3 regions of the Bradyrhizobium sp. CCGUVB23 genome follow, and region 3 is predicted to be linked to each of the others. Evidence: riboswitches for the same ligand, from Rfam matches in the RefSeq annotation. Region 3 holds a riboswitch; each other region holds the start of a gene.
The links. Region 3 has a riboswitch for cobalamin ahead of NLN62_RS46840 (TonB-dependent siderophore receptor). Riboswitches for the same ligand answer to the same signal wherever they lie in the genome.
Positions count from the first base shown of each region.

Region 1: it holds a riboswitch for cobalamin, as region 3 does, so the genes downstream of both, NLN62_RS49750 (ribonucleoside-diphosphate reductase subunit alpha) here and NLN62_RS46840 (TonB-dependent siderophore receptor) in region 3, are expected to answer to the same signal.
Region 2: it holds a riboswitch for cobalamin, as region 3 does, so the genes downstream of both, metE (5-methyltetrahydropteroyltriglutamate--homocysteine S-methyltransferase) here and NLN62_RS46840 (TonB-dependent siderophore receptor) in region 3, are expected to answer to the same signal.

Region 1 is NZ_JANADQ010000002.1:348,203-352,758, forward strand. It holds gene NLN62_RS49750 (ribonucleoside-diphosphate reductase subunit alpha) at 1-1,840, opposite strand, end outside; cobalamin riboswitch at 1,941-2,157, opposite strand; gene NLN62_RS49755 (LexA family transcriptional regulator) at 2,420-2,701, opposite strand; gene NLN62_RS49760 (IS630 family transposase) at 2,740-3,870, shown strand; gene NLN62_RS49765 (transposase) at 3,883-4,167, opposite strand; gene NLN62_RS49770 (glycosyltransferase family 4 protein) at 4,315-4,556, opposite strand, start outside.
Region 2 is NZ_JANADQ010000001.1:1,923,167-1,927,722, forward strand. It holds gene NLN62_RS08960 (TauD/TfdA family dioxygenase) at 852-1,781, opposite strand; cobalamin riboswitch at 2,319-2,545, shown strand; gene metE (5-methyltetrahydropteroyltriglutamate--homocysteine S-methyltransferase) at 2,649-4,556, shown strand, end outside.
Region 3 is NZ_JANADQ010000001.1:9,948,140-9,952,695, reverse strand. It holds gene cobT (nicotinate-nucleotide--dimethylbenzimidazole phosphoribosyltransferase) at 1-709, shown strand, start outside; gene NLN62_RS46845 (histidine phosphatase family protein) at 716-1,288, opposite strand; cobalamin riboswitch at 1,364-1,564, shown strand; gene NLN62_RS46840 (TonB-dependent siderophore receptor) at 1,681-4,023, shown strand; gene NLN62_RS46835 (PepSY domain-containing protein) at 4,036-4,556, shown strand, end outside.

The DNA of each region.
Region 1 (4,556 bases), on a different contig from region 3:
GCGAGATCGATTTTGATCGGCAGTAGTAGAGGCTCTTCACCCCGCGCTTCCAAGCCGTCCAGTGCAACATGTGGAGGTCCCACTTATCCACGTCGGCCGGCAGATAGAGGTTGATCGACTGGCTCTGGCAGATGAACGCGGCGCGGTCGGCGGCAAGCTCGACGATCCAGCGCTGGTCGATCTCGAATGCGGTGCGAAAGATCGCTTTCTCGTGCTCCGATAGGATGTCGAGATGGGCGACCGACCCCTCGTGCGCAATGATCGACTGCCAGGTCGCCAACGTGTCGGCGCACTTGGCGGTCAGCACCTTGGCGAGATGCGGATTACGCACCGAGATGGCCCCGGACAACGTCTTGTGGGTGTAGATGTTGGCCGGGATCGGCTCAGTGCAAGCGCTGGTGCCGCCGCAGATGATGCTTATCGAGGCGGTCGGCGCGATCGCGATCTTGTGGCTGAAGCGCGCCATCACGCCGCATTCCTGCGCATCCGGGCACGGGCCACGCTCGCGAGCGAGCGCGACGGATGCCGCGTCGGCATCGCGACGGATTTTTCGGAACATGCTGAGATTGAACGACTTGGCCAGGACGCTCTCCATCGGAATGCCCCTGGCCTGGAGAAACGAGTGGAAGCCCATCACGCCGAGGCCGACGGAGCGCTCGCGCAGGGCGGCGTAGCGGGCACGCTCCATGCCGTCCGGCGCCACCGTGATGAAGTGGGTGAGCACGTTGTCGAGGAAGCGCAAGACGTCCTCGACAAAGCCCGGCTTTTCCTTCCACTGGTCCCAGGTCTCGAGGTTGAGCGACGACAGACAGCACACCGCGGTGCGCTCCTCATCGCGATGATCGATGCCGGTCGGCAACGTAATCTCGCTGCAAAGGTTGGAGGTCGAGACCTTGAGGCCGAGCTCGCGCTGGTGCTTGGGGAGCGCGCGGTTCACGGTGTCGATGAACAAGAGATAGGGCTCGCCGGTCTGCAGCCGGTTCTCAAGGATGCGTTGCCACAGCTGCCGGGCGTCGATGTCGCGGACGACCTCGTTGGTCTTCGGGCTGCGCAGAGCGAACGCGGTGCCGGCGCCCACGGCACGCATGAACTCGTCGGTGACGTTGATGCCGTGATGCAGGTTGAGGCTCTTGCGGTTGAAGTCGCCGGATGCCTTGCGGATCTCGAGGAACTCCTCGATCTCGGGATGGTGTATATCGAGATAGACCGCCGCCGAGCCGCGCCGCAACGAGCCCTGGCTGATCGCCAGCGTCAGGCCATCCATAACATGGATGAACGGAATGATGCCTGAAGTGACGCCGCCCTTCACCTTTTCGCCGATCGAGCGAACATTGCCCCAGTAGGTGCCGATGCCGCCGCCGTTGGAGGCAAGCCAGACGTTCTCGTTCCAGGTGCCGACGATGCCTTCGAGCGAATCCGACACCGAGTTAAGGAAGCACGAGATCGGTAGGCCGCGCGTGGTGCCTCCGTTGGAGAGCACTGGTGTGGCCGGCATGAACCACAGCCGAGACATCGCATCATAGAGACGTTGGGCATGCGCAACATCGTCCGCGAAGGCGCAAGCCACCCGCGCGAACATATCCTGGAGGCTTTCGCCGGGGAGCAGATAACGGTCGGTCAGCGTCAGCTTGCCGAACGACGTCAGCAGGTCGTTGCGCGACCGATCGAGCGTGAGGTCGGACGGCTTTGGCGATGGCGCGAGCGGCCAAGGCAGCGGAGCTGGCGATGGCGTCGGCAAGAGGCACAGCTCAAGCGCGATAGGCTTTGCCTGCGCTGGGGGCCGCACACTCGGCAGCTCAACGAGATGACCATGCTGATCGAAATCGTAAGACGGCGACATCGGCAACCCCGCGATGTTTGGGGGCTGGGGCCGCGCGGACGACTTGCGAGACCGGGCAACTGTCCCCGGTTGCAAGCGCCTCATCGGGCACCCCGCCCGAGGACGTTCGTTCTGTCGCGGCAGGTCTCCTGGCTCGCGGGTCGCTGCGGGCTGTCGGCCTTCCCAGGCGCTGTCGCGCCAGTGACCATGATGACAACCTGCTCGCCGCTTACAGTTGCGGGGGCAGCCTCGGAGTAGCCGTTGCCGGCGCACCGGGTTCCCTCTTAGCTTCCATCCAACGAAATCTGGACTGGAAGACCGTGACATACTACATATAGCGGAACTCGCCGAGATTCGTCAAGCCTTATGGGATGAGGCACTTCAGGGTTTTAAGACGCCGAGCGTAGTTGTAGCGACCAAGAAGGAATAGCGATCGTTCTTCTGTCTCGAGTACTTGCAAAGGTTCTTTTGAAGCCTGATCCAGTAAACATCCCCCGGCCATTGCCGTCAAACTGAGAGGCGAGCGCTGTCAAGGTTTAACTGCTGGTCGCTCCGCTTGAGCGAGACGCGATCCATATGCATGTGGCGACTAGTGGTTCATCACAGTGATTTTGACGTTTTGATGCCGAGCCATTGGAGGATGGGCAAGTTTTCGGGTGGCAAGAGGATCTCGATGCTTCGTGCGACGCCAGGCTTGCGACGAATGAACCCGTTGCGTTCGAGGGTGACGATCATCTGGTGAACTGACGGTGGGCTGACGCGGAAGTGGCGCTGGATGTCGGCCTCGGCGGGCGGCTGTCCGAACATGTACGAATAGGTATGGATGAAAGCGAGATAGTGCCCCTGCTTCTCGGTGAAGTGCACGCCTGATTTTTGACTCATAGCTGGATTCGTCCCGGCCTCCGACAAGGAGGCGAAGCATGAATGTACGTTATCGGGTGGAATTGAGCCAAGTCGAGCGGGACGAACTGACGGCGATGCTCGGCGGCGGCAAGCATGCCGCCCGCAAACTCAAACGGGCTCAGATTTTGCTGGCGGCCGATGGGGACAGTTCTGACGCAGAGATTGCCCGAACCGTCCGGGTCAGCCTCTCCACTGTCGGCCGGACCAAGCGCCGCTTCGTGGAAGGCAATCTGGAGCGGGCCTTGAGCGAGGAGCCGCGTCCGGGCGCAGAGCGCAAGCTGACCGGCAAAGAGGAGGCCCTGCTGGTGGCGACCGCATGTGCCAAGCCGCCAGCTGGCCGCAAACGCTGGACGCTGACACTGCTGGCCGACACGATGGTCAAGCTCACCGATCACGACAGCCTGTCGGGCGAAACCGTGCGCCGCCGGCTCACCGAGAACGATCTCAAGCCCTGGCGCAGGGACATGTGGTGCATTCCCCAGGTCGACGGCGAGTACGTCGCCCGCATGGAGGACGTGCTCGATCTCTACGCCGAGGCGCCGGATCCCGAGCGGCCGCTGCTTTGCTTCGACGAGACCCCCGTCCAGCTGATCGGCGAGGTGCGCCAGCCGATCCCGGCCCAACCGGGACAGCGCGAGCGATACGATTACGAGTACCGCCGCAACGGCACCGTCAATCTCTTCGTCACCTTCGATCCGCATCGCGGCTGGCGCAACGTCCAGGTCACCGAGCGCCGCGCCGCCGTAGACTACGCCCACTGCATGCGTGAGCTCGTCGACGTCCATTATCCCGATGCCGCCTGCATCCGGGTCGTGCAGGATAATCTGTCGATCCATACCGCCGGCGCGCTATATCAGGCATTTGCGCCTGCCGAGGCCCGTCGCATCCTGCGCCGCCTCGAGTTCCACTATACCCCGAAACACGCCAGCTGGCTTAATATGGTCGAGTGCGAGATCAGCGTGCTGCAGCGCCAGTGTCTCGGCCGTCGTATCGACGATCCCAAAAGGCTCCGAAAAGAGATCGCAGCATGGCAACGGCAGCGAAACAAAGTCCGAGACCGCATCAAATGGATGTTCACAACCGACAAAGCCCGCGCCAAACTCGGTCGCGCCTATCCGGTTGCTCCCAAAGAGTCAAAACCACAGTGATGAACCACTAGCTCAGGCGGCGAGCAGCACAATCTGCGCTCCCTTGACCAGAACTGCATCATGTCGACGCGCTCTCTTCTCGACCTCCAGTTCGTGGGCCGCCTCGCCATCCCGACCAGCGCCCGCGTCGAACGTCCGAACCGCTTGATCCTGAAGCTGTTTCTTCCAGGCATAAATCTGATTCACATGCACCTGGTAGCGCTGCGCCAGATCCGTCACCGTTGATTGTTCTCGCAGCGCCTCCAAGGCGATCTTTACCTTCAGCGCCGCATCGATTGTCCGTCTCGTCTTCTTCATGGTCCGCTCCGTTTATCAAAACGGAACGGCATCCGCACCACCTGAGCCGCCGGTCCAAAATCCGGAGTCCACTTCAGGAAATCAGGGGGCTGCCACTATACGCCACGAGAGATATCATCTCAGTGACCTGCGGCTCATTCCGCGGGCTTAAGTCACTCCCTTGTTGCCACTCCGCGCAGGCATTGGTGCGTAATGGCGCTGGGATGACGCGAACTCTCGTCCTGAGTCCAGAAGGCGGCGCATTCGCGGGACGCACACTTGCGCCGCGTCATAGTGCTCGACGACGTGGTGGCGGGCGCTCTGGCGCAGCCCGGCGAAGTTGGTCGGCTGCTCCAGGGCTTCAATAACCCGTCCGGCAAGCTCGTCCACTGCGAAAAATGGGACAAGCA
Region 2 (4,556 bases), 8.0 Mb from region 3:
CGTCGCTGCGGCCAGATCCATATTGCATCCCGACTTCCTTGACGTGAGAGGCACCACTTTCGTTGACGCACAATTGCCATGTGCCCGCCAGCTGCATCAATTGCCAAGGTTGGTAGGTGACCGGGCGCAAGGCGCTGCTTAGCGATTCGCGTGCTCATTCCAACGGACAGCGCGATCGATTGGATACTCGCTTCTCCAGGGCATTAGCGCCGAGAGGTGGATGTAAAAATCATTTCAGGACGTTGGCTCGTTTAAAGACACCGAGACGCGCAAAGCACGCTCTTGGCGTCGTCGCCACGAAGTCGTCGGATCGTCTGCTGGGGGAGGTTGGCTTTCCCGCTCATAGTGTGCTTCGCAAAGACATGGGATAGACCACCGCGGAAGCGCTTGCAGAGCGGCAGGCCAGTTTTGCTGACGCGCAATAAATTTGCGCGGATCGACGACAACCTTCAATCTACTGAATAGCTATGGATTGGGTCGCCCAAGACGAACGAAACGTGCTGACTCTGGTTCAGAAGACGTGGGGCTCGGCAAATGTCGGGGTCAATACGCGTGAGAAAACCGATCGAGAGACGCGCAGGAAACCTAAAGGAGGGCATTCTTTCGAAAGAAGATCGCCTGTGCTGACGCGACATAACTCACGTTCCGCCTCTTGCGGTTCATTCATTTGCAGGTTTACTCAGCTCCAACAAACTCGATGCAGCCTCTCCGGGAATCCATGCCGCTGGCACGATGGCTTTCAATGACATCGTTCAATGCGATGGCGAACCGAGCTGAAGAATGCTGCATACAGGGATGGATGACAAAGGCAGAGTTTGCATCGCCGGACCGCGGTCAATCCTTTGGACCGGCTAGGCGACCTCCGGGGCCGGCTCTTTTGCTGTCTTGATGCGCGTTACGCTGCTCTGACCATCGATGCTGACGGGTACCTCGCCCGCGACGGTGGCGCGACGAACGACCCGATGCTGATCGCCGTAATCGTTCACCGCGTAGTGTTGTGTGGCGCGATTGTCCCACATCGCCACATCACCTTCCTTCCAACTCCAGCGCACGGTGTTTTCGAGCGCAGTGATATGAGACTGAAACAGATCAAACAGCTTCTGGCCGTCGTATTTCGGGATGCCAACAAAACGTTGCACCAGGGCGCCGAGGAGCAGCGTGCGTTCGCCGGTCTCGGGGTGGACGCGCACGACTGGATGTTCAGTCTGATAGATCGTTTTGGTGAAGACTTCGTCCAAGTGCTTCTTGTCGAGCTCGCTGGCGCGGGGCATTATCGCGTAGTCGAAGGCGTTGCTGTGAACGGCCCAGAGCTTGTCCGCAAGCCGTTGCAGCGGCGGTGCCAGGTCGAGGTAGGCTGTGACGGTGTTTGACCAGACCGTATCGCCACCGAACGGTGGCATCACAACGCCACGCAGCACCGCGATCTTAGGGTAGCCATCGACGAAGGTCCCATCGGTGTGCCACAAGTCGGCCCGGCTGCCGGCGCGGACCGAATCAAGCTCGATAATCGACGCCGTCCCCTTAATGGCACCGAGCGTCGGATGACATGCCGGACTTCCGAAACGAAGAGCAAAGCGCTCCTGCTCGGCGTCGTCGAGATGACCCTGGTCGCGAAAGAAGATCACCTTGTTCTCGAGCAGCAGCTCGTTGATTGCGGCGATCGTCTGGTCCGGCAAATCGCCCGACAGCTTGATGTTTCGGATTTCCGCTCCGATGCGCGCTGCGCGTTTGACGATGTCGGCGCGAGGAATGACATTGTCCGACAAGCCCGTTGCACTCATAGCGGAACTCTCCAAATTCGCGGCTTGTTCGCTAGACCAGCTGTTCAGCTGCGATAGGAGCTGTCGAGCGCCAAATTGCTGGACCGCATAGCGGGATCCGCCAAACTCCACTGGCGACGGTGACGAGCCACCCTCGTGCGCTCTTTACGGGGTCTGCGACAGGTGAGGAGGCCTACGTGAAGGTCTTTCATCCATGATTGACCGATCTGCCGGTTCGATCAATTGCTAAGATTGGTAGTTGACCGGGGCACAAAGGTTTAGACTTCGCTGGATGATCGATGCAGAAATTGCCGCCCAGTGCCGAACGAACAAGAAACTCATGGTGTTGGATAAGGACATGAGAACGCTCGAGATCGGACAGGGCGGCCAAGCCGATCGACAACAATGGCCGTCGGGGCGCTGGTCAAAATTTGGTTTTTGCACCCCATCGTCAGGCTGTTCGTTTGGAGTGACCTCCATTGTTGAGGCCGTATTCGCGGCAGCATGCCGCAGAAAAGGTGGTCCTCCTTCGAGGTTGACGTACGGCCTCGGTTGCAGATAAATCGAAGGCGTCGAGGTTCTCCAGGTCTCGCTTCGATCTGGAGCTAAGAGGGAAGCCGGTGCGCTCACGATCCGTTCAGGATTGAAGCAATGCCGGCGCTGCCCCCGCAACTGTAAGCGGCGAGTCCGCATCCACACGTGTCACTGAAGCAGATGCTTCGGGAAGGCCGGATGCAGGCGATGACCCGCGAGCCAGGAGACCTGCCCCGACAACATAAACGTCCACGGGCGGGGTGTCCGGTGGTACGCCAAGCAGCAGGCGCTTTCGCGGCCCCTCCTGCCCGCGTCCGCCATGGCCTTTGCCCCCACCATAATGGGGTTAATGCTATGTCTCTTCTCTCACTTCCTGTCGCAACTCTCGGTATGCCACGTATCGGGCCACGCCGCGAACTCAAGTTGGCACTCGAAGGCTATTGGGCCGGCAAGATCAGCAGCCGGCAGCTTCTTGAAGCTGCGGCCGGTCTTCGTGTCGCCAATTGGGCGCGTCAGCACTCGCTCGGCGTCACCGTCATCCCGTCAAATGACTTTTCACTCTATGATCAGGTTCTCGATACCAGCGTCATGGTGGGCGCCATTCCCGAGGCGTATGGCTGGGAGGTAGGTCCGGTCCCGCTGAAGACCTATTTCGCCATGGCGCGCGGCTCTCAAGGCGGGGAGCATGAAGCAAGTAGCAGTCACCGCAATGACGCCGGCGGGTCCGCCGCGCAGGAGATGACCAAGTGGTTCGATACCAACTACCATTACATGGTGCCCGAATTCCATAAAGGTCAGATCTTCAGGCTCTCCTGCCGAAAGCCGATCGAGGAATATGAGGAGGCGAAAGCCCTTGGCTATCAAACGCGTCCCGTTCTGGTAGGACCGGTCACCTTCCTGAAGCTCGGCAAGAGCGCTGATCCGGCGTTTGATCCGATCTCGCTGCTCGATAGTCTCCTGCCCGTCTATGTCGAGGTTCTCAAGGAGCTGGCGAAACGCGGAGCCGAGTGGGTCCAGCTTGACGAGCCGTGCCTGGTGCTTGATCTCGACGAGACAACGCGGAATGCGCTTCAGCGTGCTTATGGGTGTGTCGCCAATGAGGTACCTGCCATCAAGATCATGCTGGCCACCTATTTCGGAGCGATCGGCGACAACCTGGCGACCGCTCTGAAGCTACCTGTGGCTGGACTGCACGTCGATCTTATCCGAGCTCCCCAACAATTGAGCCAGATTGAATGCGGCGCCCGCGCGGACCTCGTGGTTTCGCTCGGCGTCATCGATGGCCGCAACGTGTGGCGTTCTGACCTATCGGCACTGATCGAGCGGTTCAAACCCGTCATTGCAAAGTTCGGCAGGGATCGCGTGCAGCTCGCACCCTCCTGCTCGCTCCTGCATGTCCCAATCGATCTTGAGCTCGAGACCGATCTCGATCCGGACGTGAAGAGCTGGCTTGCCTTCTCGGTGCAGAAGATCGGCGAGCTCACGGTCATCGCGAAGGCGCTCGCAGGCGAGGCGAGTGTCGCAGCCGCGCTGACCGCATCCGATCTAGCGGCGACGGCGCGCGAGACCTCCCCGAAAATCCACGACGCGATCGTTGCACAGAGAATGGCGGCGATCGACGACGCCATGCGCCGCCGTACCAGCGCTTTTGCCAACCGCGCAGAGGTCCAGCGCAAGCGCTTTGGTCTGCCGGCCTTTCCGACGACGACGATCGGCTCGTTCCCGCAGACCGCCGACGTTCGCAACGCTCGCGCTGCTCATGCCAAAGGAAAACTGACGGACGCGCAATACGAGCAATTCCTCAAGGCGGAGACGGCCCGTACGGTGCAGTGGCAGGAAGACATCGGCCTCGACGTGCTCGTGCATGGCGAATTCGAGCGCAACGACATGGTGCAGTATTTCGGCGAGCAGCTCTCCGGCTTCGTGTTTACCCAACACGGCTGGGTGCAGTCCTACGGCTCGCGCTACGTTCGCCCGCCGGTTCTGTTCGGCGATGTCTCGCGACCGAAGCCCATGACTGTCGAATGGTGGCGCTACGCGCAATCGCTGACCAAGAAACCGATGAAAGCAATGCTCACCGGGCCGGTGACGATCCTGAACTGGTCATTCGTCCGCGATGACCTACCGCGCAGCAAGACCTGCCGCCAGATCGCGCTTGCGATCCGCGACGAGGTCGGCGACCTCGAAAAGGCCGGCGCGACCATGATCCAGATCGACGAGGCCGCGCTACGCGAAGGCTTGCCCCTGCGCCGATCCGACTGG
Region 3 (4,556 bases):
GCAGTCGGAAGTCGCGGGGATCGTCGCGGACAAGCCGCGCTGCGGCACCCGCGATTTCAGCGTGGAAGCTGCGCTGGAGCCGGCGGAGCTCGCGTTTGCGTTTGAATGCGGACAGCGCGCGGTGGCGCGTGCGGCGGCGAAGCAGCCAGACCTTCTGATCCTCGGCGAGATGGGTATCGGCAACACCACGACATCGGCGGCGATCGCAGCGAGCCTGCTTGGCGTGAGCGCCGACGAAATCGCGGGCAGCGGCACCGGTGTCGATGCGGCAGGGCGTGCACGCAAGGCGCGCGTGATCGACGCTGCGCTTGCGCGGCATGGCCTGACGAATTCGAGTGCATCGCCGGAGCAAGTGCTCCGCACGGTCGGCGGCCTCGAAATTGCGGCGATCTGCGGCGCCATCATCGCGGCCGCGCAGCGGCGCGTTCCAACCTTGATCGACGGCTTCATCGTCTCAGTCGCTGCGCTGGCGGCCGCGCGGCTTAATCCGTCATGTCAGCCGTTCCTGCTGCCGTCGCATCAGTCGGCAGAGCAGGGGCATCGCCTCGTGCTTCGTGCGCTGAACGTTCAGCCGCTGGTTAGCCTTGATCTCAGGCTCGGGGAGGGATCGGGCGCGGCGATCGCGCTGCCGCTGGTGCGGCTCGCCTGCGCCCTGCACAATGGCATGGCAACGTTCGCGCAGGCCAATGTTCCGGATCGTCCGGCCTAATAGGGCTCAAGCGATCGACTGGTTGACCGAGACGACGCGCCAGCCGTTCGCCAGCCGGTCGATGCGGGTGAGCGAGAGCGGATCAATCGCAAAGCGCAAGGCCGCTTGTGGGGCGAGGTCGAGCGCGATGCACAGCGCGGCGCGGATCGTGCCGGAATGGACGATGAGGATTGCTGATCCTCTTTCGATGCGGTGGAGGCCTTCGCGGGTTCTGGCGATTTGATCTTCAAAGCTTTCGCCGCCAGGGGGCTTTGAGCCCGCCGGGTCGGCCCAGAATCTTGCATAGGCGTCGCCGCCCGCAGCGGCGAGTTCATCGTGACGTCGTCCGGTCCATTCGCCAAAATCCTGCTCGCTGAAGGCGGGCACGAGGATCGGATCAAGCCCGAGTGCGCGTGCCGTGTCGACGGTTCGTCGTGCCGGGCTCGCATAGCTCGCGGCCCTCTCCGGCAAACACCGCCGCAGCGCGTCGAGGCGCGTCCGGTCGCTGAAATCGGCCGGCGCATCCATGGCGTGGATCGTCCCCGCAACGCCATCGACGACCGCATGCCGTACCAGCCAGAGGAAGGTGTCTCCTTCCATTCAACGTCTCCAAGATGTTTCCACTGCTGCGACAAGAACGCCATACCTCTTCACATTGACTCCGTCCCGGACTTAATCCTAGATGCTCGTGACGGTTTCCCCATCGGGGATGAAAAGGGAACGCGGTGCGGGGATTTTTCCCCTATGCCGCGGCTGCCCCCGCAACTGTAAGCGGAGAATCCTTCGTCACTAGCCACTGGGCTCTCGGTCCCGGGAAGGCGGCGAAGAGGTCACGACCCGCGAGCCAGGAGACCTGCCGTCAGCCGTGGTCACACGCGAAGATGTCGGTCGGGGAGTACAGACATTTGGCTTAGCCGGAGGCGAGAAATGCGCCGAAGGTTGAGACTTGGTTCGCTGTGACGTGCCACTGACGTCATACCGAGGTCCGAACCGTGTCTTCCCGTACCGGCTACCCGCGCGCATTTTTGCTCGCGTCCAGCATTCTTGCGTCATTTCTCTTCGTCGATGTCCCCGGAGCCTTGGCGCAAGCGACCCGCGAACAATTGCCGCCGATCGAGGTCGCCCCGCAGGGTGATCACAACCGCAAGCCGGTAACCAGCCGTGACGGGCAGGGCACCCGCCGTGCGGCACCGAAGAGAGCCGCATCGAGCGCGCCGGCGCAGAAGCCCGCCGCACTAAACGCAAGCCAGACGCCGCTCAACAGCAACGTGGTGGCCGAAAGCGCCTCGCGCCTGGGGCTGACCGTGCGCGAGGTGCCCGCGACCGTCGAGGTGATCTCGGCCGAGACGATCCGCGAGCAGGGCTACCGGACCGTTTCCGACGTCGCCCAGGGCGCGGTCGGCGTGACCGCCGGCGACAATCCGGCGGAGCCCTCGGCCTTCTCGATGCGCGGCTTCACCAACAGCCAGATCAACATCCTCTACAATGGCATCAAGATTGGCCCGCAGAACATGACTTCGCGCATCATGGACACGGCCAATCTCGAGGCCGTGGAATTCGTGAAAGGCCCAGCCTCGGTGATGTCGGGCGAGGGTGCTGCCGGCGGCGCGGTCAATCTCGTGACCAAGCAGCCGCACACCGGGCCGGTCCAGAACGAGGCATTCTTTTCGTACGACTCCCTGAACTCGTTCCGCAGCTATTACGGCTCCGGCGGCAGCACCAACGTGCAGGGCCTCGACTACCGGTTCGACGTCAGCCGCTCCTCGCTCAACGGCTTTGCCGACGACACCGGCACCAAGACGCTCGACGTGTCGAGCCAGCTCAACTACCGCGTCTCCGACAGCCTCAAGATCTGGGGCGCGATCGAGTATCGGGAGGACCGCGGCAAGGCCTATTGGGGCGCACCGCTGGTGCCGGTCGCATTCAGTGGCTCACATGCGACGACCGGAATTGTCTCGGGCAATTACTTCAACAGGACTGACCTTGGGTCTGTCACGATCGACGATCGCAGCTTCAACACCAATTACAACGTCCTCGACAACCGCAACGTTGCGCAGGAGGTGTGGCTGCGCGGCGGCTTCGAGCTGAAGCTCGCGCCTGACTTGACGTTGAAGAGCCAAGCCTATGGTTACGGCGCAGAGCGCACCTGGTTCAACAACGAGATTGAGGCGTTCGATTCCACGAACAACCAAGTCTATCGCGAGCGCTTCTACGTCGCGCACAGCCAGCGCCTCGTCGGCAATATCACCGACCTGATCTGGGATGCGAACATCGCAGGTTTCGACAATCGCCTAGTCACCACGTCGTCGTCGAGCTACCTCGACTTCGTCAGGCCCGGTGCCGCGAATTTCCCGAACGATTATGTCTCACTGGTCGATCCCAACCGCGGCTATTACGGTGATCTCACGACCAAGCAGCAGATCGCGCGTATCGATAACGAGGCGCTGTCGTTCGAAGACCGGCTGAAGCTGACGCGGACTTTCGCATTGATCGGCGGCCTGCGTGTCGAGCATATCGGGCTCGACCGCAACTCGACCGACAAGTTCGGCTTAGAGAACGCGGGCTTCCCGTTCTCGAAGGACTGGGCGCCGGTGACGGGCCGTATCGGCTACACCTGGGAAGCCGTGCCCGGCCTGACCTTTTTCAGCCAGTACGCGACCGGTGCCGATGTCTCGGCCAACAACATCTTCCTGCTCGCGCCGACCCAGCCGCTCGACCTGACGACCTCGCGCACCTACGAGACCGGCATCAAGCATCTGTTCTGGGACAACAGGGCGGAGTGGTCGTTCTCGGCCTACGACATCCTGCGCAAGAACGTCTACGCAGCCGCCGGCGGCATGCAGCTCAACATCGCCGGGCGGCAGGAGTCCAAGGGTGTGGAGCTCGCCGGTGCCGTGCGCGTGACGGACGCCATGCGGCTGTGGGGCAATATCGCCTATGTCGACGCGCGCTATGCCGACTATAACTTCGCCGGCGGCTCGTTCTCGGGAAACACGCCGCCGAACGTGCCGCGCATCGTCGCCAATGCCGGCGCATCCTATCGCTTCTTCACACCTTGGCCGGTGGAGCTCGGAATCGTCGGACGCCACGTCGGCGATCGCTACAACACCGATGCGAACACCGTGACACTGAACGCCTACACGATCGCAGACGTCTACGCCTTCGTCGACGTCCCGAAGGCGGTTTTCTCGGCCGTCGAGCAGACGCGCCTGACGTTCCGCGTGCGCAACATCACCGACAGGCGCTATGCGATCTGGGGCGATCCGTTCTACCCCGACCAGGTCCTGTTGGGCGCACCGCGCACCTACGAGATCTCCGCCGCGTTCAAATGGTGAGGCGCTGATAGCATGCTGGGCGCGATGATCCTGCTGCACCGCTGGCTCGGGATTGCGTTCTGCCTCCTGTTTGCGATGTGGTTCGCAAGCGGGATCGTGATGCATTTCGTTCCGTTTCCCGCGCTGAGTGAAGCGGAACGCTTCGAGGGTCTCGCACCGTTGCAAAACGTGGCTACGTCGATCGGGCCGTCGGACGCCGTCGCGGCGAGCGGACTGTCCGACGCCGCGCACGTGCGGCTGATCGGGCGGGGCGACGGTCCTGTCTACGTCGTCGTGGGACCTTCGCGGTCGCGGGCCGTCCGCACAACGGACGGCACCGACGCCACCGTGATGTCGCCGGACGTTGCACTTGCCATCGCGTCGGATCATGCGCGACGGCGCGGGCTTGATGTTGCCCGCGCGTCAGTCGTCGCGCTTGCCGAGCACGATCAATGGAGCGTGCCAAACGGCTTCGATCGGCATCGGCCGCTGTTCCGCGTGGCGCTCGGCGATGCTGATGGGAGCGAGCTCTACGTGTCGTCGGTCACGGGCGA